Regions from separate parts of the Vibrio sp. E150_018 genome, predicted to be linked through region 3. Evidence: predicted binding sites of a transcription regulator. Region 3 holds the regulator's gene; each other region holds the start of a gene.
What was found. Region 3 encodes PurR, which represses purine synthesis genes. Its sites were predicted from a motif close to TNANGNAAACGTTTNCNTNA; they were not measured.
Positions count from the first base shown of each region.

Region 1 (7,662 bases), on a different contig from region 3:
AAGGCACAAGAAACCGCATCACATGGTTATACCGCCATCGTTTCGAATATTGAAGCGAAAGGTATTGATGCCGCTGCATCAGCACAAGAGTTCATTGATAATAACAATAAAACGTCTTATGCGGTTTTAACAGCATTACAACTAGCAAAAGCACAAATCGATGCTGATAAGCTCGATGATGCACTTACTCAGTTGAAATGGGCTCAAGCTAATACCAAAGATGAAACTTTAACGCCAATTATCGCTTACCGTACTGCACGCGTGCTTGCGGCACAAGGCGAGTATGATAATGCGATTAAAACGGTTTCATCTGTAAAATCAGAAGCTTGGAAGGCAAGAAACCAAGAGCTTATCGGTGATATTTATTTACTAAAGGGCGATAAAGACGCCGCAGTGAAAGCATATACTCAAGCCCAACAAGATGGTTCAACCAATCAAACACTGCAAATTAAACTTGATGATCTTGCAAAGTAAGGGATGTCTTGCATGAAAAAAATGTTTAACCGTAGCTTAGCGATTTCAGCTATTGCACTTGGTATACTCGGCTGTTCTAGCGAAGAAGATACGATTGTGATGGCCCCGCTACCAGTCGTAAATAGCCAATTTACTCCGACAACAGAATGGAGTAGTTCTATCGGTAATGGAGTTGGACATTATTTTTCAAAACTTTCTCCAGTGTATGCTTATGACAAAGTATTTGTTGCAAGCCGAGATGGTGAAGTTAAAGCTCTGGATCCTGAAACTGGAGATACCCTCTGGGAACAAGATTTATCTGAAGATAGCCCCGCTCGTTTATCCGGTGGCTTAACCGCCTCTTATGACAAGTTATATATCGGTACTGAAAATGGCGAAGCATTTGCCCTGTCGGTAGAAGATGGTTCTATTGTTTGGCAACAGAAAGTTGATGGTGAGATCTTAGCAAAGCCACTAGCTGATGAAAGTCTAGTGATGTTGCATACCAGTAAAGGCTCTCTGATTGCTTTAAAGCAAGATTCTGGCGAGAAAGTTTGGGATATCACTAATGAAGTGCCTAACTTAACTTTACGTGGTGATAGTTCTCCCGTGTCTATTTCTGGCGGTGTGTTTTGGGGGATGGCAAATGGTCGTCTTGCTGCAGCCTTGATTCAACGTGGTCAGTTATTGTGGCAACAACCGATTGGTACTCCAAAAGGATCAACAGAAATAGATCGTCTTGTCGATGTTGATGCTAGCCCATTAATTATCGGGGCTAACCTATATGCGGTTGGTGTAAATGGTCAGTTGGTCGCGATTGATTTACGTTCAGGTGCACCAATGTGGAAGCGTACTTATTCTTCTGCAACTGACCTTGCGACTGACGGTAGCCGTATTTTTGTAGTGACTGATAAAGATCATATTTCGGCTGTAGATATCCGTAGTGGCACGGAGATTTGGAGTAATGAATCCCTAGAGTATCGACAGTTAACCGCACCTGTAATGATAGGTAACTACCTTGTCGTGGCGGATGGAGAAGGTTATCTACATTGGCTAGATAGAACGTCAGGTAAATTTGTCGCCCAACAGTTAATTGATGATGAAGGTATCGCGACAGCACCAATTGAAACAGATGATGGCTTTATCATCATAGATCGTGATGGGGGTATAAAGAAAATGCAGATCCCTGAAGGATCGTGATATAATCTGCGCCCCTGATTTTATCAGTATGAGTAATCGGCTCCTATCCAACTCGGATTATAGGAGCCGTTGTTATTCTTAGCTATGGCTATTTTAGCCGTTATCTAAGAATGTTGAATAGATTAAGTAGTTATAGGTAACCATCATGTCGATGATCATTACCTATAACTACTGATGTGATTTTAAAGATTGTAGAGGTAAATATGATTCCTGTAGTGGCTCTAGTTGGGCGTCCAAACGTTGGTAAATCCACGTTATTTAATCGTCTTACACGTACACGTGACGCGCTGGTGGCTGACTTTCCAGGCTTAACTCGCGATCGTAAATATGGTCAAGCTAAATCGGGTGAGCACGAGTTCATCGTAATCGATACCGGTGGTATTGATGGCACCGAAGACGGCGTAGAAACCAAAATGGCTGAACAATCATTAGCGGCGATTGAAGAAGCGGATGTCGTTTTATTTATGGTGGATGGCCGTGCTGGTCTAACCGTGGCTGATGAGGCAATCGCCCGTCACCTACGTATGCGTGAAAAACCAAGCATGTTAGTGGTTAATAAAGTTGACGGTATTGATGCTGACGCGGCAAGCGCTGAATTTTGGCAGCTAGGTATGGATAAGATTTATCAAATCGCAGCAGCGCATGGCCGTGGTGTTATGAGCTTAATTGATAAAGCATTAAAGCCTTTTTCAGACGAACTTGCAGCAGAACAAGCACTACTCAATGGTGGGATTGAAGATCTTACTGGTGATGTGGATGTGGAAGAAGAGCAGCTTGAATACACGGAAGAGCAAGCGGAAGCTGAGTTTAAACGTCTACAAGATCAACCGATTAAACTTGCTATCATTGGTCGACCAAACGTTGGTAAATCAACGCTGACTAACCGCATTCTAGGTGAAGAGCGTGTCGTGGTTTACGATATGCCAGGAACCACTCGCGACTCTATCTATATCCCAATGAAGCGTGATGAGCGTGAATATGTGTTGATTGATACTGCTGGTGTTCGTCGTCGTAAGCGTATTAATGAAGCGGTTGAAAAGTTCTCGGTCATTAAAACTTTGAAAGCGATTGAAGATGCTAACGTGGTATTAGTGATCATTGATGCTCGTGAGAATATTTCCGACCAAGATCTTAGCTTATTAGGCTTTGCGCTCAATGCGGGGCGTTCACTAGTGATTGCGGTGAATAAGTGGGATGGTCTTGATACCGATGTCAAAGAGCGCGTAAAGAAAGAGCTAGACCGCCGTTTAGGTTTCGTTGATTTTGCTCGTATTCACTTTATCTCGGCATTACATGGTACGGGCGTTGGACATTTGTTCGAATCCGTACAAGAAGCGTATAAATCTGCCACGACACGTGTTGGTACTTCTGTGCTAACTCGTATCATGAAGATGGCGCAAGATGATCACCAACCGCCGCTTATCCGTGGTCGTCGTGTGAAGATGAAATATGCCCACGCCGGTGGTTATAACCCGCCAATCGTGGTGGTGCATGGTAACCAAGTAAAAGATCTACCGGATTCTTACAAGCGCTATTTAATGAACTACTTCCGTCGTTCTTTGGAAATCATGGGTACGCCAATCCGTATTCAATTCCAAAATAGTGAGAACCCATTTGAGAATCAAGCGCCAACCAAAAAAGCAGGCTATTCTGAAGAGCAGAAGCGTAAGCGTATGGTGAGTTTGATTAAGCGTGGCCGTAAAAAGTAGTTTTCTACACGCACAATAACCTGTAACGTTAAATACCACTCCAATTGAGTGGTATTTTTTGTATATACCCAAGTAACATTAAGATAGGAGTTTCAACAAGAATAAAACAAGCTATAGGAAAGGAAAATTGAATATGATCATAGTTATTCTATCTCTGTTCAATTTAATGCAGCATAAAGCTTGTTTTAACTTGCCCTTCGAAGACTCATCTAGCCCCCTTCTTTTTTATAAGAGATAGGTAGCGTCAAATTGGTTTGAAAGGTACCTACATTCCTTCGCCAATCTTTCTTATTTAAAGGTTTGGATGATAACTCTAAATTCTGCACTTTAAAGTCACTTGGGTATAGCTCCAGTGAATTTAGTTATATCAATCCATCTTCTAGATAAGTGCATTGGAAGCACTAATTCCAATTAGAAGTTGCTTCTCCTGTAGGACAATGATCTTTTAGTTTAATAGCCTAAATAGAGTTTTATGAAATGTTGAAAATATCGGATCGTGACATTTTAAAATTAATATTTAGATTATTATGCTTTTTAAAATTGAAATGCAGAACATGTAACTTATGCTTTCGGTATATGGTGATATAAATATTCTTAATGGGGTAGATCGCTGATCACGTGGTAGAAAGCGGAAGATCGGTGGAAGATCTATTAATCTTATCTAAAATGCAAAAGTGTCGAAAGTGCTACCATCTGCAAAATAGATTGGTACGTCATAGTAGGCAACCATACCTAGTTTGATGTCAGGATTATCTTTTCATTATCCCGCTTTAGAGTGTTGGAGATATGTAGAGGTGAGTCAGTTTATACTACATGATGATAATATAAGTTATGACAAAAGGCTTTCTTAGCTCCAATATAGTCAGGATTATCAGCCTTAATATTGGCCTTTATGACTTCCATGCTACCGGAATTTTTATGAATAATCAGCGCGACCAGTACTTCGGTAAGGCCAGTAACTAAGTCTACGATCTCTTGTCAGAGTGATGTCCAAATTTCTTTATGCTGATTCAAATCAAACCTCGCTACTGGAATGCATAGTGCTCAAAAAAACTCACACAATAACTGAGTATATATCACCATCAATAAATTTTGTATTAATTGTCTGGCCTGAACGGAGTTGCTTAGTATCCGTGATCAGCTTGCCATTTTCATCTCGAGTTATCGAATAACCACGCTTTAAAGTGGAAAGAGGACTGACGGTATCGAGTTTTTCTGCTTGAAGAGAAACTCGGTAGTGTTGATTTAATAAATGTTGGTTAATAGCTTGGATCAATCGTTCTTTATTGTTTTTTAGGTGGTACTGATTACGCTCAATAGCCTTATTTGGTGAGTAAAAGTTGAGCCTTTGTTGCGCTCGTTCCAATTGATTTCTTGATTGTGTTATTTGCCTAATTAAAGCTTGCTGCATACGAGAAGTAAGGCTATCTAACTTTTGGCTTTGCTTTTCTAACTGATAGCGAGGATGCTGCTTTTCTAATGCAAATTGTAATCGATTGAGCTGTATTTTTTGCTGATGCTTATAATGACGCCAAGCATTCATTAACGCTTGTTGCTTGCTTAAAATAGTTTGTGCTTTATGGCTATTATCTCGGCTAACTAGTTCTGCCGCAACCGATGGGGTCGGAGCACGGACATCGGCAACAAAATCAGCAATCGTGACATCAATTTCATGACCAACCGCACTGACGATTGGAATTTGGCTTGACGCTATGGTTCTTGCCACAATTTCATGGTTAAAACACCATAGATCTTCTAGCGAACCACCGCCTCGTCCAACAATCAAAATATCGCATTCATTACGGCTGTTCGCTCGTCCAATCGCTTGGGCAATTTTAAATGCGGCGTCTTCCCCTTGTACCGTCGTTGGGTAGACGATGACGGGTAGGTTAGGATCGCGACGTTTTAAAACATCGAGAATGTCATATAAAGCCGCGCCGGTTTTGGAAGTAATCACCCCAATACGTTTCGGATTATCGGGCAGGGGCTTTTTAAGGTGCTGAGCAAATAAGCCTTCACTGGCTAATTTCATTTTTAATTCATCGAACATTTGTTGTAAGCGGCCATCGCCTTCAGGCTGCATACTTTCGACGATCAATTGGTAGTCGCCACGCGGTTCATATAAAGATAAACGTGCTTTAACTAATACTTGGTTGCCATTAAGTGGTTTAAAACTCACTCGTCGGTTATTGCCTTTAAACATGGCACATTTGACTTGAGCACGAGCATCTTTTAATGAGAAGTACCAATGGCCAGAAACCGGCGCTGAAAAGTTTGATAGCTCACCCACTAACCACACAATGCCCATTTCATTTTCAAGTAGCATTCTGACTTCGGCATTTAAACGAGATACGGTAAAAATATTAGGGTTAGAATTTAGGGTCATTAGCAGCCATTTTGAAAGTTATGTGAATATCAGCAATCAATTTTATTATAGCGTTTGTTGGCTTTATAGCCTAATACTGTTGGTGATTTCAACGCAAAAAATAATGCCTATAAAGCTAATAAATAAACGAATTTTCAGCATATTTACCATCAATAATTTTATGGATGAAAATATCATGAAGAAACTATTAAAAACGGCTAGTCAAACGATTGCGTGAGGCGTATAATCCCGCTGCAATATCAAATCCCAAATTCATTTTATTATGCGAAACGATGAAATGAGTTTATCGCGGAGAGTTCAAGCTCAATGCGGGATTTATTCCTCCAAAACTCTTATGTGAGATATTGCAATGTTACGAATCGCTAAAGAAGCTCTAACGTTTGATGACGTACTGCTCGTCCCAGCACACTCTACTGTTCTTCCAAATACAGCTGATCTTCGCACTCAGTTGACTAAAAAGATCACCCTTAATGTACCAATGATCTCTGCCGCTATGGATACGGTAACAGAAGCTCGTTTGGCTATTGCTCTAGCTCAAGAAGGCGGTATCGGTTTTATTCACAAAAATATGTCGATTGAGCAACAAGCTGAAGAAGTTCGCTTAGTAAAAATTTACGAAGCGGGTGTGGTTAGCAATCCTGTGACAATCCGTCCTGATGAAACCATAGCTGATGTAAAAGCATTAACCGAGAAACACGGTTTTGCTGGTTTTCCTGTTGTGACAGAAAGCAACGATCTTGTCGGTATTATTACCGGTCGTGACGTGCGTTTTGTAACCGATTTAACAAAAAAAGTTGAACAAGTAATGACACCCAAAGATCGCCTTGCTTCTGTAAAAGAAGGCGCATCAATGAGTGAAGTTCAGCAATGCATGCAAGCCCATCGTGTGGAGAAAGTATTGGTCGTTAATGACGCTTTCCAACTTTCAGGTATGATAACGGCAAAAGATTTCCAAAAAGCTGAACGTAAACCGAACGCTTGTAAAGATGAGCGTGGCCGTTTACGTGTTGGTGCTGCAGTTGGCGCTGGTGCTGGTAACGAAGAACGTGTTAAAGCGTTAGTTGAAGCCGGTGTTGATGTGTTATTGATTGACTCATCACATGGCCACTCGCAAGGCGTACTTGATCGCATTAAAGAAACACGCGCTCTATACCCTGATCTACAAATCATCGGTGGTAACGTAGCAACGGCTTCCGGCGCTCGTGCACTCATTGATGCTGGTGTTGATGCGGTTAAAGTCGGTATCGGCCCAGGTTCTATTTGTACTACTCGTATCGTAACAGGCGTAGGCGTTCCACAAATTACGGCTATTTCAGAAGCGGCAAGTGCTGCCGCTGAATTTGGCATTCCTGTGATTGCTGATGGTGGTATCCGTTTCTCTGGTGATATCTGTAAAGCGATTGCCGCTGGTGCATCTTGCGTGATGGTTGGCTCTATGTTCGCAGGTACGGAAGAAGCGCCGGGTGAAGTAATTCTTTTCCAAGGTCGCTCTTACAAGTCTTACCGCGGTATGGGCTCATTAGGGGCGATGTCCCAAGGCTCATCAGACCGTTACTTCCAATCGGATAATGCTGCAGACAAGCTAGTACCTGAAGGTATTGAAGGTCGCATTGCATACAAAGGTCGCCTAAAAGAAATTATCCACCAACAAATGGGTGGTTTACGTTCAAGCATGGGCTTAACGGGTAGTGCAACCATCGAAGATATGCGTACTAAAGCGGAATTTGTTCGTATTTCAGGTGCAGGCATTCAAGAGTCGCATGTGCATGATGTACAGATCACCAAAGAAGCGCCAAACTACAATAGAATGTAACTTGTTAATCTATGGGGTAAAGTGAGTTATAACGGTAAAGCTTTACTCCAGATAATATTTTAAAGGTATGAGTGTTTGAGTTTAGATACAGGGAGGCTAGT
Region 1 covers NZ_JBHGNY010000010.1:40,804-48,465, forward strand. Annotated here, with positions in the region: gene ACE3G9_RS10945 (YfgM family protein) at 1-474, shown strand, start outside; gene bamB (outer membrane protein assembly factor BamB) at 487-1,653, shown strand; gene der (ribosome biogenesis GTPase Der) at 1,857-3,362, shown strand; gene xseA (exodeoxyribonuclease VII large subunit) at 4,417-5,748, opposite strand; gene guaB (IMP dehydrogenase) at 6,098-7,561, shown strand.
Region 1: guaB (IMP dehydrogenase) is a predicted target of PurR. The motif match lies at 5,946-5,965, and genes of this name have one in related genera.

Region 2 (7,662 bases), on a different contig from region 3:
TCTTTTTGTTTTTATATGGGACTTTCAGTTGCTTTGTGACATAAGGGCTATGTTCCATCGCATCAGAATAAGCTTTATTGGCAAGCACTTGAGCCTGAATAGAGAGATTATCCCCTTTAAGGTGTGGATAGCTGGCAACGCTAAAGCATAAGCTAGCAATAAAGTATTCATTCGAAGCTACCTCGCCACTCAGTTGAGCTGCTTTTTTCTGATGAATCGCACCTTGTTGCGACCATTCATATGACCAGTTTCCTGGACGATATCCAGCTACAGTATCAAGCCAATCAGGATGATTATGTTTGTTACCTGAACTAGCGATACGAGCAAGGACTGATTCAATTTCAATTGGGTCTAACCCCTGCCAAATCCACTGCATACGCCGCAAAGCTCGATACCAGGCACTTTTGCTACGTTTTTGATTACTATCCAATAATGCCTGACTTTCCGATAGATAGCTGATGAAACTTGACGTTTCTTTGGCATGCTGATGCTTTTTAAACAGTGATTCAGATAAATTCTTACTTGGTTCCAAGGAATATCTCCACTCGCTTTTTCAATCATTATTTCGCCAGCAAATGCTGCCATTTAGCATGACGCTCTAGATATACCACCGCATAACTACAAACCGGTCGGACTTTTAGATTATGCGAATCAATATCAGCCAGCACAGTTTCCATTAAGATTTTGCCACAACCTTGTCCGCGTAATTCATCAGGTACAAAAGTATGGGTAATCGTTAAAACATCATTATGTTGGAGGTAATCTAAATGGGCCCAATAATTCGCTATCACTTCAACTTCATAACGCTGCTTGGATTGATCATGTTTGAGTGCGGTCATATAAAATCCTTCAAATAAAAATCAATAGCTCGAATGGGTAGAATAACGCTTACCACCTAGGTTATGCCAATCAATTCATCGCAAAAAACAAAAAAACCCTACAATATTGCAGGGTTTTTATCACTTAATAAAATATTGGGTTATTTTTGCTTACGATTGACTGGTTCTTCAAATTGAAGCGTCATATCCCAAGGCTGCTCAATCCATGTATCTTGAGGAATATCAACAATATATTCATCGACAAGAGCTTGGCCAGCAGGCTTAGCACATACCGTAATAAGTTTAGCTTTAGGATACATCTTACGAATATGGCGAGCAGTATCGCCACTATCTACTAAATCATCGACGATCAAGAAACCATCACCGTCACCGTCAATCGTTTTTAAGACTTTCATCTCACGCTGGTGATCGTGGTCGTAGCTAGAAATACAAATCGTATCAACATAGCGAATACCAAGTTCACGAGCCAAAATAGCTGCAGGTACTAAACCACCACGGCTAACACCAACAATACCTTTCCACTGTTCAGCTGGCATTTGCTTGGCCGCTAATTGACGACAATACATTTGCATATTGTCCCAAGTGATCACGAATTTATTACTCATAATATAAAACCTGCTTTGTTTTTGTTTCTAAAGTGCAATTAAGCACCCGTAAGAATGAATTTCAACAAGAATACTAAGGCTAGAATCCAAACGCCAATGTTCACTTCACGCGCTTTACCGCTAAGTAGTTTAATCGCTGCATAGGTCACAAAACCCATTGCGATACCTTCAGCAATCGAAAAGGTTAATGGCATTAATAAGCAAACTACGGCCACTGGTGCCGCTTCACTTAAATCGTCCCACTCAATATTAACAAGACCAGATAACATCAAGATAGCCACATAAAATAATGCGCCTGTTGTTGCATAGGCTGGAACCATTCCGGCTAATGGTGAGAAGAATAATGCAAGAAGGAATAAAATACCAACGACAACTGCTGTTAAGCCTGTGCGACCGCCTACCGCGACACCAGCGGTACTCTCAACAAATGATGTAGTATTTGACGTACCTAATAATGCACCAATCGAAGTAGCCGTTGAGTCAGATAAAAGCGCTTTATTCAAACGAGGAATCTTACCATCTTTACCAATAAAGCCCGCTTTATTTGCTACACCGACTAATGTGCCAGCGGTATCAAATAAATCGACAAACAAGAAAGCAAATACAACTGAGATCATTCCCACATCTAAAATCGCAGAGAAATCAAGCTGTAAGAAAGTAGGAGCAATACTTGGTGGCATTGAAACAATCCCACCATAAGCCACATCACCTAAAATCACACCAATTGCAGTAATCGCCAAAATAGCAATCATTACCGCCGCTTTGAAGCCACGATGAACGAATACGATGGTTAATATAAAACCTAATGCGCCTAAAATAGCGGGGATCGAGGTTAAATCGCCTACGGTCACCAATGTTGCTGGACTACCGACTACGATACCTGCGTTCTTTAATGCAATTAACGCTAAGAAAAGACCGATACCAGCAGAAATACCTAAACGTAATGACATAGGAATCGAGTTAATAATAAGCTCACGTATTTTAAATAAGCTTAATATGATGAATAGGATACCCGAGCAAAATACTGCTGCCAAAGCGACCTGCCAAGTGTGTCCCATTCCTAGTACAACCGTATAGGTAAAGAAAGCATTTAGCCCCATACCTGGCGCTTGAGCAATTGGGTAGTTTGCATAGAAGCCCATAATGAAACAGCCAATTGCTGCAGCAAGACATGTAGCCACAAAGACTGAGCCATGATCCATTCCAGCTTGAGATAAAATTGCAGGGTTAACAAAAATAATATAAGCCATCGTCAAGAACGTCGTAACGCCGGCTAAGACTTCGGTTTTCACGTTAGTACCGTGCTCCGATAACTTAAATAACTTTTCTAACATGTGATGTTCCTAAAATGTGCGTAGCAGCAAAATCTAAACGGTTGCGCAATCGTTTGAATGAAAAGGCGTGTAGTTTTCCAAATAATGATAATGAAAGCAAACTGTATCTGATACAAATATCAATTTTAATGATTTTTGCTCGAGATACCTCGATGCTTTCACCAAAAGTGGCTTCAGATGCAAATAACTTGAGTATACGAATAAAAAAAAACCACCTAAACAATAGGTGGCGATAGAATGCTGTAACCTTAGCGGCCCATCTATTCCAAACAATAAGGGGTAATACAAACAAACATCGGATCTCTTCAATAACGAGTACCCTAAGTAATGGATACCACTTGCTATCAATCACTCAATATTTGCACACATCTAAGGCAGCAATCACTTCGTGTTTACTATCATTAAATAAGTGACGAGATAATACACGATAAGTAATTAAATTACTAACTATATTTACAATTACAATTTAATCGAAAAATACACAATAACAGTCACTAAAATTAGTAATAAAATTACACAACAGTAAAAACAACTAAGCCTTAAAATTTGATACACCTCAATTGAAGGTATTTATCTTATCTCTATGCTGTACATCCCGCCTTTCAAGTAGCATTATTCTACTTATACTATACATACCCGAAGTAATTACCTCCGCAGTACAGCGAAAGTACACTGTCAACAAAGCGGTAACTTCAAGTACCAAGGGTATATTTCTACTATCTTTTTAACACCATAAAGGTAGCAATATTCAGTTAGGAGTCTTTTGTGTCGAATCAACATTCTGAAATCAGTCAACTATCCCCTCAACCTGTTTGGCAATTTTTCGATAAAATCTGCTCCATTCCTCATCCATCAAAACATGAGGAAGCCCTTGCTCAGTACATCGTGGAGTGGGCAACCTCACAAAACTTACCTGTTAAACGTGATGAAGCGGGTAATATCTTTATTACTAAACCTGCAACCGCGGGAATGGAAAATAAAAAGAAAGTCGTTCTTCAAGCGCATATTGATATGGTGCCGCAAAAAAATGAAGACACAACACACGACTTCACTAAAGATCCCATCCAACCTTACATTGATGGGGAATGGGTAACGGCTAAAGGGACGACACTAGGTGCTGACAACGGTATGGGTATGGCTTCATGCTTAGCAGTCCTCGCTTCGACAGACATTAAACACGGCCCATTAGAAGTGCTGCTGACCATTGATGAAGAAGCGGGTATGACAGGTGCTTTTGCCCTACAAGAAGGCTGGCTTGATGCAGATATCCTGCTGAACACCGATTCAGAGCAAGAAGGTGAAATCTATATGGGTTGTGCTGGTGGTGTGAACGCTTCAATCATTTTTGATCTAGAGCGTGACGCAATGCCAAGCGACCACACTACACTAAAACTTGCCGTTAAAGGTTTTAAAGGAGGTCACTCTGGTTGTGATATTCACACTGGTCGCGGTAATGCCAATAAATTTCTTGCTCGCTTCCTATTCAAACAAGCGAAAAACTTAGATTTACGTGTGATTGAATTCCAGGGTGGTAGTCTTCGTAATGCCATTCCACGTGAAGCTGCCGCGATTATCACCGTACCAATAACAAAACAAGCTGAACTGACCGAGGCATTCAATCAATACACGGCTTTAGTTCAACAAGAACTTGGTCAAATTGAAACCGCACTAACTAGTCAAATTACTGAAGCTAGCAGCCAATTCTCACCATTGACTCAATCTGTTCAATCACGCTTTATTGCCGCATTAAATAGCTGTCCAAATGGCGTAATTCGCATGGATGATAATATTGAAGGTGTGGTGGAAACATCACTCAACGTAGGCGTAATCACGACAGAAGAAAACAAAATCACCATTCTTTGCCTAGTTCGCTCATTGATTGATTCTGGCCGAGAAATGGTTGAAGGTACTTTGGCATCGTTAGCGGAACTTGCTGGCGCCAATATTCAATTTGATGGTGCTTATCCTGGTTGGAAACCGGATCCAAACTCACAAATCATGCATATCTTCCGAGATGTTTATGAAGACATTTATGGCCGTAAACCAAACATTATGGTAATCCATGCAGGTCTTGAATGTGGTCTATTTAAGAAACCATACCCGAATATGGATATGATTTCGTTTGGCCCAACCATTAAGTTTCCACATTCTCCAGATGAAAAAGTAGAGATCGCCAGTGTGGCACTTTACTGGGAGCAAATGATTGCCATTTTGGAAAATATTCCAGAAAAAGAGTAAATACGTTGCTCGGTTAGCGTTTCTCGTTTCTCGATTAGCCCTCGAGAAACGAGACTCGCCACTCGAGAATCGTTAAATCAAACACAGTTGCCTTTCTAGCTCCTCTGGCTTTAGCATCACACTAACCCCAAGCAAACGTATTTCACGTCCCTGTTGACGAGTCAGCACTTCTTGTAGCAATTCCTTATAATCTTCGAGCTTAAATAACTGAGCATTATGCTCAATTGTTGTTTGTTGAAAATCAGAAAACTTTACTTTAATACCTTGTTTAGTAATTGCTTTTGATGGTGAAACTTTAAGTAATCGCTTATCTAATTCTGGGTAGAGCTTTTGCTCAATAACTTGCCAACATTCATCAAAGCTTGAAATATTCTCACTAAAGGTTCTTTCAACTCCCATCGATTTACGATTGCGTTCAACAACCACTTCACGATTATCAATACCATTACTTTTCTTCCATAAAGAAGCGCCCAGCAAGCCAAACTGACTTAATAAATCACGATAATTAGATTGTCGAACATCCAAACAAGTATACAAACCAGCTTGATGTAGTTTCTCAATGGTTACTTTACCAACGCCCGGAATTTTCTCTAATACTAGGCCATCAATCGTTTGCTGAACCTTCTCTGGTGGAATAACAGTAATACCATTAGGTTTGTTTAGATCAGAAGCTATCTTAGCTAAGAATTTAAGTGGAGCAACTCCAGCTGATGCGGTTAGATTGAGTTCACGCTCAATATCGGCCCGAATTGCTTCCGCAATTAAGGTCGCCGAGCCATGTAGTATTTTACTATTGGTGACATCTAAATAAGCTTCATCTAGGGATAGTGGTTCAATCACTGAAGTATAACGGGAAAATATTTCTCGAATCTGCTTGGATACTTGGCGATAAACACTCATTCGTCCATTCACCAAAGTTAAATGTGGACATAACTGATAAGCTTTTGCTGTGGATAGTGCTGATCGCACCCCATATTGCCGCGCGATATAGTTACAAGTACTGATCACACCACGCTGCTTACTGCTTCCTCCTACCGCAAATGGGACATCGCGGTACTGAGGGAAATCTCTCATTTCCACTGCAGCAAAAAAGCAGTCCATATCAATATGAATAATTTTACGATCAGCCATCATTACAATCCACCATCACAATAGCTAGCCATCAATACAATTAGCACAATCACTGTATAAAAACACAGTTAAATAATAGCGCTATTTGTCAAAACTACCAAGCAATAAAAATGCCCCAACTCTTGTAAGAAGGGGCATTGAAATAGAAATATCGATATTAAATCATTTTACATGATTCGATCACTTTCCCATTTCGCTAATTTTTCAGCTCTTAGGGCTGCTTTCGCTTCACGCTTTTTACGTGCATCACAAGGCTCAGGGCAATTGCAGACCTTATCGACGCCTACCGCACCTAAACCACCACAGCTACCTTTTACCACTTTATTTTGAAAAATGTAGCCTACTGACATGGCTACAATGACAGCCAAAAATATTAAAAATGTAATTCCATAAGTTGCCATAAAGCACCTCGTTTAATGTGTGTCTTTCAAATACGGCTTAAACGCATCTGAACTGAATTCTTTAAAACCATCTTCTGTTTTTACAATATATAAAACAGGGATATTATTTTGATTGGCAATACGCAATCCGTCTTCTTCACCCAATACCATCAAGCCAGTCGACAAACCATCGGCGGTCATACAAGAGGGATGTAAAACCGTCACTGAAACCACTTTATTACTAATTGGGTTACCTGTTTTCGGATTAATAATATGCGAATAGCGAACACTATCTTCTTCAAAGTAGTTACGGTAATCGCCTGAAGTCGCAATCGCCATATCACCCGGTTCAATAATATTTTCCACTGAACGCTGATTCACAACTGGTTTTTCTACCGCGATACGCCATGATACACCATCACGGTTCTTACCTTTAACACGAATTTCACCGCCCACTTCAACCATGTAATTATGAATGCCAACAGATTCTAAATAATCGGCAACTTCATCCGTACCACGGCCTTTCGCAATACTTGATAAATCCACATACAACTCTGGAATATCCTTGATTAAAGCATCACCGGTTTCGCTGAGGTGTTCAATACCCGTTATTTTACGACGCTCAGATAACATTTCAGGGGTTGGTACGACATCAGGGCGATCTTCTGGACCAAATCCCCATAGGTTCACAATAGGCCCAACCGTTACATCCATCGCGCCTTCAGTTAGCTTATTAATGCGCAACGCTTCACGTACTACCGCTGCCGTATCACTAGAGACAGGAAAAGGTTCATTATTCGTATGTTGGTTAAAACGGCTTAATTCAGAGTCCTCTCTGTAAGTCGACATTTCATCGTTGACCTTTTCTAATACTTTGTCGATTTCTTTTTGTAAAACCTCAGGCTTTAGCTGCCCGTCTTGAACAATATATTTAACATTATAGCCAGTTCCCATCGTGGGACCGGATAAATGCACTTGCTCTGCAGGCTTGGAACACCCCGTTAACAATAAACCAAAAACAATGATAAAAAGCCAAGTTTGCATTGACTTAGCAAGTTGAATCATTCGTAATTTCACTTGCTTACTCCTTTGAAAGGTATTAATAAAAACATTAGAAATCAGCGATAAATGCTTG
Region 2 covers NZ_JBHGNY010000002.1:401,893-409,554, reverse strand. Annotated here, with positions in the region: gene frsA (esterase FrsA) at 1-532, opposite strand, end outside; gene ACE3G9_RS04565 (GNAT family N-acetyltransferase) at 561-839, opposite strand; gene gpt (xanthine phosphoribosyltransferase) at 980-1,444, opposite strand; gene ACE3G9_RS04555 (NCS2 family permease) at 1,483-2,778, opposite strand; gene ACE3G9_RS04550 (aminoacyl-histidine dipeptidase) at 3,544-5,016, shown strand; gene dinB (DNA polymerase IV) at 5,089-6,147, opposite strand; gene nqrM ((Na+)-NQR maturation NqrM) at 6,315-6,548, opposite strand; gene ACE3G9_RS04535 (FAD:protein FMN transferase) at 6,561-7,571, opposite strand.
Region 2: ACE3G9_RS04555 (NCS2 family permease) is a predicted target of PurR. The motif match lies at 2,820-2,839, and genes of this name have one in related genera.

Region 3 (7,662 bases):
GAGGTTTCAGTCAGTAGGCTTTCACAACTGCTGATCGCATCACGCCAATCTTGGTTTAGTAATTCAGCAATTTGGTTTTTAATTCCCACTTGCTGATCATCCATAACGCGCTGGTTTAAATCGATACGGTCGAAAATTTCACTTATCGAATATTTCAGTACGCCATAAACATGCTTTTGCCATTGCCCGATATCTGAAGCGTCATTTGCAGCGTCTACCGCTTTCGACATTTCATCGGCAACCATAGATAACTGAATGGATAACTTAAGCTTTGAGAATTCACGATGACGAACGTAATAATCGGTAATCGAAACCCCAAGTGGCGACATACGGTAGATGCTCGCACCGTCATTTAATTCACTGACAAAGCGGCTCATCAACCTTTGAGAGACTAATTCATTGATTGCGTTATTAGCGCGAAATGCCGACGCTTCACCTGTTTCATCAAACATGTTAGTGACAATTTTAAATGCGTCGTGCAATTCCCCTTCGCCAAGCTCTTCATCAAACTTCTCATTGCTTAATACGGCAATCGCAATCAAAAACGCTAATCGCTCAGAAGAAAGATTCAATGAAAAGTCATGTTGCTTCACCCAGTTGACCAATTCATCGATGGGCTGTTCACCTATCGTTTTGTCCTCAAGCGGCTGTCCGCCTGTCGACGGTTGAAGTGGAGATTGAGTTATTTCACTCATTATCATTCCTGTATTTACTAATGACTCTCGGACTATTCGGCAGCATGAGGCTTTTGTGCCCACACATGAATATAGCGCCCAAGAGAAAGATAAGGCTCTGTGCGGCATAACTGCTGTTCTAATGCCAACACATCTTCTGGCCCATACTCGCCCATGTATTGTTGGTTTCCGATATAGTCGTTAAAGCATCGAATACCTGATTTACCACAAATGTCGAAGCCTGCTGATTCTATCCATTGATAGACCTCTTCCGGCAATAAGCCACTTTGAGGCTGCAATTTAAAGCGCTTGCGATGTGGCATTCCCTGTAAAATGTGAGGAATATTACCACAAGTTACATTTTTCAAAACTAAACCGTGATGATTATAAAACATCACTGAAATGATGCCGCCGGGTTTCACCTTTTCAAGTAGGCTTGCTAATACTTGTTGCGGATTTTCTAACCATTCCATAACGGCATGAAATAACACCAAATCCGATTGCTCAGTTAAGTGCTCATCGAGGTGTTGAATAGCAGAATGAACAAAACGAAACTGCGAAGATAAACCATTACTATCAATATCTTGCTGAGCTAACGTTAACATTTCGTTGGAAATATCACACAGAGTCACTTGGTGTCCAAGCTGAGCAATTTTTTGCGACATTTGAGCTAATCCGCCTCCAGCATCGAGCACAGACAAAGCGTTTTTTTGCTGTTGTAAACGGCTTAATGCTTGCTCAATATCTTGCCAAAGGATCACTTGACGAATATCACCTTTATCCGAACCATAGATGTTTTTAGCAAATTTATGCGCGATATCATCGAAATTTCGATCATTGTCCATTTTTTTTCATTTAAGATAACTGAATTTTACGTGTATTCTGTCACAGCAATTACAGGAATAAAGCAATTACTCCGTTTTACCTGCTGAATGATGAATTTTTGGGCTATTTAAAATGTTTGAACTGAAAAAATTAATTGGTGCTCTGATCATGCCTTTACCAGCCTTGCTGATTATAGGTTTTATTGGCTTATTTCTGATTATGTTCACTTACAAACGTGGATTAGGGTGTTTATTCACTTTTGTTTCTTTAATGGGGATCTTTCTATTTTCATTCCAACCCATTTCTACTTCATTATTGAAACCGACCGAACGTGCTTACAAAGCTTTTGTACCCGTAGATGGCTCCGTTGACTATGTCATGGTATTGGGAAGTGGTCATATTGTTGATAATGACATTCCAGCAACATCGGAATTGTCTCGTAATGGTTTGATGCGTCTTGCCGAAGGTATCCGTATTTTAAACCTCTACCCTGGTGCAAAATTAATTTTGTCAGGTTATGACGGTGGCACATCAGTAAGCAATGCGCGAATGATGGCTAATGTTGCCGTGTCATTAGGGGTTGCGAAGTCGGATATTATCTTATTAGAAAGCGCTCAAGATACTTGGGATGAAGCACATCAAGCAGCAGGTTTCGTTGCGGATAAACGTATGGTTTTAATCACCTCTGCTAGTCACATGAAACGTGCAATTGTTGAGTTTAAAAAAGCCGGGCTTGAACCTATTCCTGCACCAACCAATTACTTAGCTTTTGATGATATTAAGCAACCATGGGATAAGTATTCTCCACAAGCGAAATATCTTGAACAAAGTGAACGTTATTGGTATGAGCAACTAGGTCGTTGGTGGTCTTCACTGCGCGATACACTGACTAACCAAAAGAACTCTGGTACCACTACAATATTAGAATAACGAGATAATACTCGAGCAATCGATAACGTTGTCGCTAACATGCGATGTCCGTTTAGTCATAAAAATGCCATATCTGATTGTCAGGCATAGCATTTAAGACTAAAATCGTAGCTCATATATTCAAGCATAAAATACAGAATAAAATTAAGTCGCTGATTGAAGGCGACTTTTATCTTTTTAGATTAGAATAAATCCGGCGAAAGTGTCGGCATAAAGGAAATTCACTATGGCTACAATCAAAGATGTCGCACGTATTGCAGGTGTTTCCACCACAACAGTGTCACATGTCATCAATAAGACTCGCTTTGTTGCAGAAGCAACTCAAGAAAAAGTCATGGCCGCAGTGAAAGAACTGAATTATGCCCCAAGTGCCGTTGCCCGTAGTCTTAAATGCAATACCACCAGCACTATTGGGATGTTGGTAACACAATCTACTAACCCATTTTTTGCCGAAGTAGTGGATGGTGTAGAAAGTTATTGTTACCGCAAAGGTTATACGCTAATCCTATGTAATACAGGTGGTCGCGCTGACAAACAACGTGATTATATCCGCATGCTCGCCGGCAAACGTGTTGATGGTCTTTTAGTGATGTGTTCAGACTTAGATGCTGATCTACAAGAAATGCTAGACGGTCACCCTGATATTCCTAAAGTTGTTATGGACTGGGGCCCAGAAAGCTCTCAAGCGGATAAAATCATCGATAACTCTGAAGAAGGTGGCTATTTAGCTACTCGCTACCTGATGGATCAGGGCCATAAAGACATTGCTTGCCTCAGTGGTCATTTCGAGAAAGTCGCCTGTAAAGAACGTATCTCTGGTTGTAAGCGCGCATTAGCGGAAGAGGGTTTAACGCTTCCAGAAGAGTGGTTACTTGAAGGTAACTTTGAGTGTGATACCGCAGTAATTGCTGCAGATAAAATTCTTGCGATGGATAAAAAACCAACCGCAGTTTTCTGCTTTAACGATATTATGGCACTTGGCTTAATGAGTCGTTTACAAGAAAAAGGCATGAAAATACCAGAAGATATCTCAGTGATTGGTTACGATAATATTGATATCTCACCTTACTTTTCACCACCTTTGACTACAGTTCACCAACCAAAACGTCGTTTAGGTAAAAATGCCGTAGAGATTTTATTAGAGCGTATTAAAGATAAAAACCACGCTAAACAAACATTTGAGATGTTCCCTGAGATTCTTGAACGTTCTTCGGTAAAATCTCTGAAATAGTAGTAACCTTAAACAAATAATGAATAAAAACCAACGCTGATGTCGTTGGTTTTTTTTTGAAATTTTTTAGGCTTATCATCTGTCTATATTTTTAAGTTAAATTTCTCTATCCATTTTGTATGAGGATATATATGAAACGTCTATTACTTAGCTTCGCTTTTCTCACCCTCCCGCTGCTTTCTTCTGCTAAAGATGGCTCTATTCGCCAGTTGGATTGGCAACAAGTTGAGCAACAAGCAAAAGGACAAGATGTGTACTTTAATGCTTGGGGTGGCAGCCAAGAAATTAATAACTATCTTCGTTGGGTTGCGAAGCAAGTGAAGCAAAAGTATGGCGTAGCACTTCACCATGTAAAAGTTTCTGACATTTCCGAAACCACTACTCGTTTACTCGCTGAAAAAACTGCCGGAAAACACTCTGGTGGTAGTGTCGATATGGTTTGGATTAATGGTGAGAATTTCAAATCAATGAAGAATAGTCAATTACTCTACGGCCCTTTCACTTCAAGCTTACCAAATTGGCAAAAAGTCGATTCTAGCCTACCGGTTACTCATGATTTTTCTGAACCAACAGAAGGATTGGAAGCACCTTGGGGAGTCGGTCAATTAGTCTATATTCATGATCAAAAAAAATTACCGGCCCCACCACAATCAGCAAAACAATTATTCGATTATGCTAAAGCACATCCAGGACGTATCACTTACCCTAAGCCACCTCAGTTTCATGGCACTAGCTTTTTAAAAGCCTTACTTATAGAGCTCTCTGATGAAAAGAGTGCGCTATCTAAGCCTGTTGATGAAGATTCATTTACTCAAATAACTCAACCTTTATGGAACTACTTAGATGCGATTCAGCCTTATCTATGGCAACAAGGTCGTCAATTTCCAACCACTCAACCTGAGATGCTACAACTGCTTGATGATGACCAAATCGATATTGCGATTACTTTTAATCCGAATGAAGTTTTTTCTGCCCAAGCAAGCGGCAAATTAGCGCCAAGCACTCAGAGCTACGCATGGAAAAATGGCGCTCTGTCTAACATTCATTTTCTCGCTATCCCATGGAATGCCAATGCAAAAGAAGGCGCATTGGTTGTGATTAACTTTCTACTCAGCCCACAAGCACAATCACGTAAAGGGGATATCAATGTCTGGGGCGATCCATCAGTATTGCAAGCCAAATACTTAACAGGTAGCGCTCATAAAACCATACTATCTCCCTCAATTGAAGAGCCTCACCCTAGCTGGCAAACCGCCCTAGAACAGGCTTGGATTGAGCGATATAGCCGATAACAACGAATTAAGGAAACTTATGCAAAGCAAGCAAAGACGTATGCTAAGCATCGGTTATTTACTGGTGATTTTGATCTGCTTTTTCCCTCTTCTTCCGGGGGGGGTAGGCATGGTGATCCCTGCTTTTGGTATTATTCCACCGCTTGGTCTGAATATATTCACTTTGGATGGATTCATATCAGCCATCAACTGGCCGGGAATTGAACGTTCGATCCTGCAAACTATCATGACCGCGGTCGTCAGCACCGTCATTGCCACCATCATGAGTTTTGCCATTTTACAAGCCTATTGGGGGAGTCGTTCATGGCAGCGAATCGAGAAGATATTATCCCCAATCCTCGCGCTACCTCATGTCGCTTTTGCGGTGGGTTTTCTATTCTTATTCTCTGATACTGGTTGGTTAGCCCGCCTTTTAAACTTAATGGTAAGTAATACTTATGGTGAACTCCATGCATGGTTTACTTGGCTTTACTCTTTACAAGATAATATTGGTATTAGCTTAGCCCTTGCTCTGGCCATTAAAGAAACGCCTTTTTTGTTATTAATGAGTGTCGCGATACTAAACAACTTAAAAGTCGAACAAACACTGCAAGTCACGCAAGGCTTGGGATACTCTGTGGCTCAATCATGGTGGAAAGCGATTTTCCCTCAATGGTTGCATCACATGCGCTTTCCACTTTTCGCTATCATGGCTTATTCCTGCTCGGTGGTTGATGTTAGTTTGATTTTAGGTCCCATTAACCCTCCGACATTTGCGGTATTAGTATGGCAATGGTTTAACGATCCAGATTTATCTCAACTCCCAAGAGCGGCAGCTGGCGCTTTTCTCATGTTTTTTTTATGTTCTGTTTTAATTGGCCTCATTTGGCTAACAGAACATTTAGTACTAGGAAAATTTCGATCTTGGTTAACCTCTGGCCGAAATGCTTCCTTGCCCATAAAACCTTATTTCTTTCACCTAATCGCCATCATTAGTTTATTGACCATTCCGGTAATAATCATTTGGACGTTTGCACTACGCTGGCCATACCCAAACCTACTGCCTACATTTTGGAGTATTCGATTTTGGTTAAGTGAATGGACCTATATTCAAGACACCATTTTAACCAGTGTTTGGCTGGCGCTATTCAGCTCTGGGACAGCTCTAGTGCTTACCCTGATTGCTCACGAATATCGCCATCATTTTCGTTACCATATTCCAATGTATGTGATTGCCTTGCCTATGTTGGCCCCTCAACTCTCTTTACTTTTTGGTTTACAAATCATCAGCCTTTGGATTAATCAACAATATTATTGGTTGTGGGTAATATGGGCACATATCTTTTTTGTTTTTCCTTATGTTTATCTATCTTTAGATGGACCATGGAAAAGCTACCCTAGTCGACTATCTCAAACCGCAGTAAGCCTCGGTGTTTCACCACTAAAGGTCTTCTTCACAATAAAGTTACGTACCCTTGCCAGTGGGATATTATTTGCTTGGGCGATGGGGATAAGTGTAAGTTTAGCGCAATATTTACCAACGTTAATGTTAGGTTCAGGAAGAATAGTTACCTTGACCACTGAAGCCGTTGCGTTATCCAGTGGACATGACCGCAGAGTAATTGCACTTTATGCATTATGGCAGGCAATACTACCCTTTATTTTTTTCAGCTTAGCGCTTATCGGTAACCGTATTTTTCAGCGCCGCTATAAGAAGCAGGAGCCACCTTCATTATGAGTTTGTCATTAGAACAACTATCTATTTTTTATCGGGCATCAAAAGCATCCGAGTCGGAAAAAATACCACTACTTAACAACCTCAATTTAAGTATTGCCCCCAGTGAGATAGTCACCTTAATGGGCCCAAGTGGTTGTGGTAAGTCAACATTACTTAATGTTATTGCAGGGCACCTTAGTCAAGAGTTTTATTATGAAGGTAGAGTAATGTTAGATAAACAAGAGATTCAAACTAATGAACCTCATAAACGTTCAATCGGCATACTATTTCAAGATGACTTACTGTTTCCACATTTGAACATATGGGAAAACATTGCATTTGCTCTGCCAAATAATATCAAAGCAAAAAAAAGAAAATTAGAAGCTCTAGCAACCTTAAATAAGGTTGGATTATCTGATATCGCCAATTCTATGCCACATCAAATTTCAGGTGGACAAAGAGCCCGAGTCAGCTTGATTAGGATGCTAAGCTCGCAACCTAAGGCAGTTTTACTCGATGAGCCATTTAGTAAATTGGACCCCGAACTGCGAGTTAACTTTAGAGATTGGGTGTTTAAACAATTAGCTGCAGCTCAGGTTCCAACATTGATGGTCACACATGATAAAACCGATGCTCCTCTCAACGGAAAAATTATACATTGGGAGCAATTTACCACGGAGAATGCCAATGCTTGATAGGTATGTTATCCCACTAATAAAACGCCCATTAGACACCTTGGCAAAGCAATGCGTTCAGCGCCATATAAAAGCTGATCACATCACGCTAGCAAACTTTCTAATTGGTCTACTCTCTATTCCCGCATTATGGGGTGAGCATTACCTTCTTGCTTTATTATTCATCGTATTGAACCGTATAGGTGATGGTCTTGATGGTGCGATCGCGAGACAGACACAAACCTCTGACGCCGGTGGTTTTCTTGATATTTGTTTGGATTTTATTTTTTACGCTCTGATCCCATTTGGTTTTATCTTAGCTAATCCAGAACAAAATGCA
Region 3 covers NZ_JBHGNY010000003.1:106,148-113,809, reverse strand. Annotated here, with positions in the region: gene mukF (chromosome partition protein MukF) at 1-695, opposite strand, end outside; gene cmoM (tRNA uridine 5-oxyacetic acid(34) methyltransferase CmoM) at 728-1,519, opposite strand; gene elyC (envelope biogenesis factor ElyC) at 1,632-2,429, shown strand; gene purR (HTH-type transcriptional repressor PurR) at 2,656-3,660, shown strand; gene ACE3G9_RS05260 (ABC transporter substrate-binding protein) at 3,792-4,952, shown strand; gene ACE3G9_RS05255 (ABC transporter permease) at 4,972-6,669, shown strand; gene ACE3G9_RS05250 (ATP-binding cassette domain-containing protein) at 6,666-7,343, shown strand; gene ACE3G9_RS05245 (CDP-alcohol phosphatidyltransferase family protein) at 7,336-7,662, shown strand, end outside.

Region 4 (7,662 bases), on a different contig from region 3:
CCAGTGGTTGATATCACTAACTTCGTTCTATTGGAGCAAGGCCAACCAATGCACGCGTTTGATCTTACCAAGATCGAAGGTGGTATCGTGGTTCGTATGGCTGAGCAAGACGAGAAGCTAACATTACTTGATGGGACGGAAGCGAAATTAAACGCAGATACTCTAGTGGTTGCTGATCAAAATAAAGCTTTGGCTATCGCAGGTATTTTCGGTGGTGAAGAGTCTGGCGTAACGGCTGAAACTAAAGATGTACTACTTGAGTGTGCATTCTTCGCACCGGATCATATCCGTGGTCGCGCTCGTAGCTATGGTTTACATACCGATTCTTCAATGCGTTTTGAACGTGGTGTGGATTACGCACTACAAGCAAGCGCAATGGAACGTGCAACTGAACTGCTTGTTGAAATCTGCGGTGGTGAAGTGGCACCTATTGTAACGGTTGAATCTGAAGCCGATTTACCTAAACCAAATAAAGTAGCATTACGTCGTACTAAACTTGATAACCTACTAGGTCACCATATTGCAGATAGTGATGTGGTTGAGATATTAGAGCGTCTAGGTATGACAGTTGAAACGACGTCTCTTGAAAACGGTGCAGAAGGCTGGACCGCGGTTGCTCCAACATGGCGTTTTGATATTGCAATTGAGCAAGATTTGATTGAAGAAGTGGGGCGTATCTACGGTTACGACAACATTCCAAATCAGGCACCCGTTGCTGGGCTTAGTATGAACGATCATAAAGAAGCGAACCTGCCTCTTAAACGTGTTCGTAATCTGTTAGTTGACCGTGGTTTCCAAGAAGCGATTACCTATAGCTTCGTTGAGCCTGAGCAACAAAAACTGATCGTACCGGATGTTGAGCCGTTAATTCTACCGTTCCCAATTTCAGTAGAAATGTCAGCGATGCGTCTTGGTTTAATCCAAGGTCTATTAAACACTGTGGTTCATAACCAAAAACGTCAGCAACCACGCGTTCGTTTATTCGAATATGGTTTACGTTTTATTCCTTGTGAATCTGCTGAAAACGGCATGCGTCAAGAGCCTATGCTAGCAGGTGTTATTGCTGGTACTCGATCTGAAGAGCATTGGGATATTGAAACCAACACGGTTGACTTTTTTGATCTGAAAGGTGATTTAGAAGCGATTCTTGAACTGACATCAAATGAAATAGCGTATAGCTTTGAGCCTGTTAGTCATCCTGCGCTTCACCCTGGTCAATCAGCAGCGATTGTTGTTGATGGCGAACCGGTAGGCGTGATCGGTACAGTTCACCCAGAGCTTGAGCGTAAGTTTGGCTTAAATGGTCGTACTATCGTATTTGAAATCGAATGGTCAGCGATTGATTCTCGTGTGATCCCAGAAGCAGTAAGCTTATCTAAATTCCCAGCTAACCGTCGTGATATCGCGGTGGTTGTGAAAGAAGACGTTACAAGTGGTGACATTGTAAGTGCATGTCTTGCTAACGGCGGTGAACTTCTCACTGGCGCAAAACTGTTTGATGTGTACCGAGGTAAAGGTGTCGAAGAAGGCAATAAGAGTCTTGCAATTGCTCTAAATCTACAGTCTACCGAGCGTACATTAGAAGATGCCGATATCGCGGCTTCTGTTGATGCAATTGTTGCAGCTTTGACTGAGCAATTTGGTGCAACATTACGCGATTAATAGTGAATTAATGTCGAAATAATCAGATCCGCTCTTGTGAAAATAAGAGCGGATTTTTTGTCTATTGAATTTCAAATACTCCTTCTATCTAAATCTGTTACAAGCATCTCATTCACTGCCCTTCGAGAGCTTCATCTTGAAGTCACTTGGGTATATATTATTTTGATATAAAAATGGGTTATGTATTTAATTGAATGTTGAATACTGTTTACATGGTTGAATCATCTGACAATTGACCGTAGAGTCGACAGATGCAGCTATACCTTGTATTCATGGAGAATACAGGAATCAAAATATAAGGAAATCAGATGCACCAAATTACAAAAGGCTTGTTAGTCACTTCTATTGCCGTATGCCTAACGGCACCAACTTTTGCCGCTCAAGTCCCCGCAGGAGTTCAACTTGCTGAAGAACAAAAATTAGTAAGAGGTAATGGTGACGAAGTTCCAACTCTTGATCCTACTATGTCTTCCGATACCGCAAGCTCGCGTGTTATTTCAGATATGTTTGAAGGATTAGTTACCGAAGACCTTCACGGGAATATTATTCCCGCATTGGCTACCCGGTGGGATATTTCTGAAGATGGCACACAATACACTTTCTATTTACGTGATGCTAAATGGTCAAATGGTGACCCCATTACTGCTGATGACTTTGTTTTTGCTTTACAACGTATTGTGAATCCTAAAACTGGCGCACCATATTCTTGGTACGTTTCAATGGCGAATATTGTCAATGCAGATAAAATCACTAAGGGCGATGCGACTAGCGATAGTCTGGGTGTAAAAGCCATTGATGCTAAAACGTTGCAAGTGAACTTAACAAAGCCGGTGCCACATTTTATAAAGATGTTGGTACATGAAAGTACTTTTGCTCTTCCCGAAAAAGTCGTTAAACAATACCAAGAAGCTTGGACAAAACCCGAGAATATTGTGGTGAGTGGGGCATACAAACTGGCTGACTGGGTGATCAACGAAAAGCTTGTCTTAGAAAGAAATCCTCAATATTGGAACGACAAAGAAACAGTCATTAATCAAGTTACTTATTTACCCATTTCAGATGTTAATGCTGAATATAATCGCTTCCGAACAGGTGAAATTGATATCACCAATGTTGTGCCTCTTGAGCTATATCAAATGATTAAAAAAGAGCGACCAGATGAGCTACTAACCATGCCTTCTTTGGGAACGTATTATTATTTATTCAATATGAAAAAAAAGCCATTTGATGACGAAAGAGTTCGCAAAGCACTGGCGTATTCAATAGATCGTGATGTGGTGGTTGAACGAATTTTAGGGCAAGGGCAGTTACCCGCTTATACCAACACACCTCCAGCAGTCTCTGGTTTTGAAGTACCTAAATTAGAATGGGCAGAAATGTCACAACAAGAACGTAATCAAAAAGCGAAAGCCTTACTTAAAGAAGCGGGTTTTGATCACGCGAATCCATTGAAGTTTGAACTTGAGTATAACACCAGTGAATCACACAAAAAGTTAGCCATTGTGATGGCCTCAATGTGGAAGAAAAATTTAGGGGCTGAAGTAGAGATTGCTAACCAAGAGTGGAAGACCTTTTTACAAACGTTATCTTCAAGTAACTTTTCTGTAGCGCGTTATGCATGGATGGGGGATTACAATGAAGCTTCGACTTTCTTATCCTACTTTGATTCTGAAGGTTTGAACTACGGAGGTTGGAGTAATGCTGAGTATGATGAGGCATTAAAACAAGCATCCTCGGCGAAATCAGAGCAAGAGCGTAACGCTTTATATCAAAAAGCAGAACAAGTTTTTGCCGATGAAATGCCTGCTATCCCAGTTTATTTCTATACACGTTCGGTATTGAAAAACAAGAAGGTTGGCGGATATAGCCAAGATAATGCTTCTGATCACCGCTATACACGAGATTTATATCTAACTAAATAATGTATTCTCTTTACTACAAGCCACCACTTCCATTGAGGTGTTGGCTTTTTCATATTCACCCAATGCATTAAAAAGCAGACAAAGACGGATTGACATGATGCTTCATCTAGTATTGTAGACAATTTAAGGCTTTGCTTTTGTTGATTTTATTTTGATAACATATCTAAAGTTTGAGTTTTTTCTCACTTCTTAATAAAAGTTAAATGTAGGGGTAATAACTGAACATTATTCAATAATGCAATTTATTTAACTGAAAATTCTCTTATATTTGGTTTTATTAACTATCTGCTAGTATATGAATAGCGACTTTAAAAAGAAATTCTAAAGTAAATTTTATACAAACGACCAAAAAAATTTGGCGATAATCATAAGGTTGGCTTACACTTTCGAAGTTATACTTAGCTTTAAGCTTGCTAACTACGTACTAATGCTATAAATACTGCCACTATGGTAGTGATAAATTGAGGGATGTTTTATGGCGCTCACTAAGGCCGATTTGGCTGAAAACCTGTTCGAAAAACTTGGTTATAGTAAACGTGATGCCAAGGATACAGTTGAAGTGTTTTTTGAAGAAATTCGTAAAGCACTAGAAAATGGTGAACAGGTTAAATTGTCTGGTTTTGGTAACTTTGATCTACGTGATAAAAGTGAAAGGCCTGGACGAAACCCTAAAACTGGTGAAGATATTCCAATTTCTGCTCGTCGTGTTGTAACATTCCGACCAGGGCAAAAACTGAAAGCTCGTGTTGAAAATATTAAGATAGAAAAATAAAAACACGATAGTCACTGGAAGAAAGAAGGTCACCCTATTGAGGTGGCCTTTTTATTATCAAATTTTTATAGGTGAATGATGCAAGATCAAGAATTTTGGCATAATAAATGGGCGGAAAATAAAATTGGTTTCCATTTAGAAGATGTGAATCCACTTTTGATTGAATTTTGGAAACTAGTATCTGCTAAGCAAAATCATTCTGTTCTGGTTCCTTTATGTGGAAAAACAGAAGATCTGGTTTGGCTTGCACAAAAACACAATGAAGTGACAGGGGTGGAGCTTAGTAATATCGCGGTGCGAGCCTTTTTTGCTGAACATTTTTATACCCCAATGGTTACGCCACTCAATGGTCAACATGAATTGTATCAGTTTGATGAGTTGTCGATTTATGTTGGAGATTTTTTCACTGCACCATTGACGCAATTTGATCGTATCTATGACCGAGCGGCTTTAATTGCACTGCCTTCTGAGTTGCGTGTTGCTTACGCCGATCGTATTAAATCGTTACTTGCACCGAGTGGGAAGATTTTGTTAGTGACACTGGATTATGACCAATCGGAAATGTCAGGACCACCGTTTAGCGTACCTGCTGAAGAAGTTAAAAGCTTATTTTCAGGTTATAAAGTGACACATTTAAACCGCGATGATGGGGATAGTGAACACCCAAGAATTAAGCGAGGGTTGTCTCGCTTTGCCGAAGAAGTTTGGTTGATTGAATCATAAGTTGTTATCGTTGCTCGAAAATAATGAAACCAATATTATCTTCGAGCAACGAGCAACGAGCAACGAGCAACGAGCAACGAGCAACGAGCAACGAGCAACGAGCAACTAGAAACTAACTTTTACTTTTCCTGCTGCTTCAACGGCATCAGAAACCGCACTTTCAATATTGTCACGTTGTGTCAGTGTAACCCCTAAACGACGGCGACCATCAATATCAGGCTTACCAAAGAGACGAATTTGAGTTTGCGGCGCAGCAAGCGCATCTTGTAGTCCTGTGAAACCAAGGTTTTGTGAATGACCTTCCGCTAGGATCACCGCAGAAGCGCTTGGTCCGTATTGAGTAATGCCGTTAATTGGTAAGCCAGTAAATGCACGAACATGTAGAGCGAATTCTGATAACTCCTGCGAAATTAAAGTCACCATGCCGGTATCGTGCGGGCGAGGGGAGACTTCACTGAAAATCACTTCATCGCCTTTGACAAAAAGCTCGACACCAAATAGTCCATAACCGCCTAAAGCATTCACCACTTTCTCTGCCATTTGCTCAGCGGCCGTTAATGCTGCTTGCGACATGGCTTGTGGTTGCCAAGATTCACGATAATCACCATCTTCTTGTCGGTGTCCAATCGGAGCGCAAAAATGCACGCCATCAACAGCACGAACAGTTAGCAGTGTGATTTCATAATCAAAATCGACAAAGCCTTCAACGATCACTCTACCAGCTCCCGCACGACCACCTTCTTGTGCGTATTGCCACGCAGACTCCATATCTGCTTCGCTTTTAATTACGCTTTGGCCTTTACCCGATGAGCTCATGATGGGTTTTACCACGCAAGGTATAGCAACAAATTCTACTGCTTGTTTGAATTCTTCATAAGTATCACAGAAACGGTAGGGAGAGGTTGTTACACCAAGATCTTCAGCAGCTAAACGACGAATACCTTCACGATTCATGGTTAGTTTCGTTGCATTGGCTGTTGGAACTATGTTGATACCTTTTTGTTCTAGCTCAACCAGCTTGTCAGTCGCAATTGCTTCAATTTCAGGAACAACGTAATCTGGCTTTTCTTGCTCGATAATAGCTTCAATTGCATCGCCATCTAACATATCAACAGTATAGCTGCGGTGGGCAACTTGCATTGCTGGGGCATTGGTGTAGCGGTCTAATGCAATGACTTCCAAGCCTAAACGATGGCATTCAATGGCTACTTCTTTACCGAGTTCACCTGAACCTAGTAGAAGTACTTTTGTGGCAGAAGGAGAGGTCGCCGTTCCAAACATGTTTTTATTCCTATAGAAGATCTATTTTGATACCCATTTATTAAGTAGGTAATTATTTGGGGTGATTTTAATGGTGGGCAAACGTTTGCGCAACAAGTTAGAACGAATTTCTTTTAATAAAAAGTCCGTAAACCATATTGAGTACAGTTTACGGACAGTTTGTCATCTAACTTTGGTATCCATACTTAAATGGATAGTTTAAATAGATAAATAATCAATCGTGATATCAGGATTAATCGCTTCTAGTGTCGATTGGGTTTCTGCTAAGTGACTAATTGTTCCATTGGCATTTTCTGCTAGTACCGCGGATTCAATATTAGCCAGTTCTTCACCCGCTAATAGCAATAGGTTAATCGCAACTTGTAATGGCGGTAAGCTTGGGTTAAATGCGGCGTTTTCTGCATAACTGCCTGAGTAAATAGCACCAGACTGTGTCTGTAATGCCACACCACTGTAATTATTGCTGTATGGTGCGTAGCTGTTATTTAACGCTTTTACAGCAGCGGTAATCGCTGCATTATCACTATCAAACTGATAACGGTGTTGGTGGTTATCCATTAAGCGAGCTTCGATGCCTAAATCTTTAGGGCCAAAGGATTCCGGTAGTAATTCCGCTAATCGATAAGCAGGGCGCTCAGGAAGTTGAATGGATAGGTTCTCAATACCATTCAATTCATTCATAAACTGTCGGCAGTGACCACAAGGTGTGTAATTAATAGTGATGTCTTTTAGCCCTGTTTCACCTTTCATCCATGCATGGCTAATGGCTGATTGTTCAGCATGAACGGTTTGGTTTAACTGTACGCCAGCAATTTCAATATTTGCTCCAAAGTAAACATTTCCAGATAGACCTTCGGCGATAGCACCAACGTGGAAGTCAGAAATTTCACAATAAGCACGCGTTGCCGCGATTGGTAATAAGGCGAGTTTAAATTCCGTGTCAGTCATTCCCGATTGTGATAACAATGCTTGATAATCCGTTGCAGAGAAGTGTCCATTGAAGTCAGCCTTTTGCATTTGAGAAACAATACGATCAGCAAGCTCTGTAGGTAAGTGTGCTACAGATTCTGGGTTAAAAGATTGAGTCATTTGATATCCTTGTAATTCACGTATAAGTGAGCGGTTAAGCTCCTTTTTGTGTAATTATATTTAATCGTTACATATTTATTGTGCAATAAGTCAAATTATGGAGTGAGATCGCGTGAGTGAGTAGTTTCAATAGTCAAAAACACTACTTAGATCGAGTTTTGTTGCATAAAGCTTGTTTTAACTTGCCCTTCGGGAGCTTCATCCAACCCCTTT
Region 4 covers NZ_JBHGNY010000023.1:5,307-12,968, reverse strand. Annotated here, with positions in the region: gene pheT (phenylalanine--tRNA ligase subunit beta) at 1-1,662, shown strand, start outside; gene ACE3G9_RS15090 (peptide ABC transporter substrate-binding protein) at 1,971-3,584, shown strand; gene ihfA (integration host factor subunit alpha) at 4,060-4,356, shown strand; gene ACE3G9_RS15080 (thiopurine S-methyltransferase) at 4,435-5,079, shown strand; gene purT (formate-dependent phosphoribosylglycinamide formyltransferase) at 5,185-6,360, opposite strand; gene cdd (cytidine deaminase) at 6,559-7,449, opposite strand.
Region 4: purT (formate-dependent phosphoribosylglycinamide formyltransferase) is a predicted target of PurR. The motif match lies at 6,434-6,453, and genes of this name have one in related genera.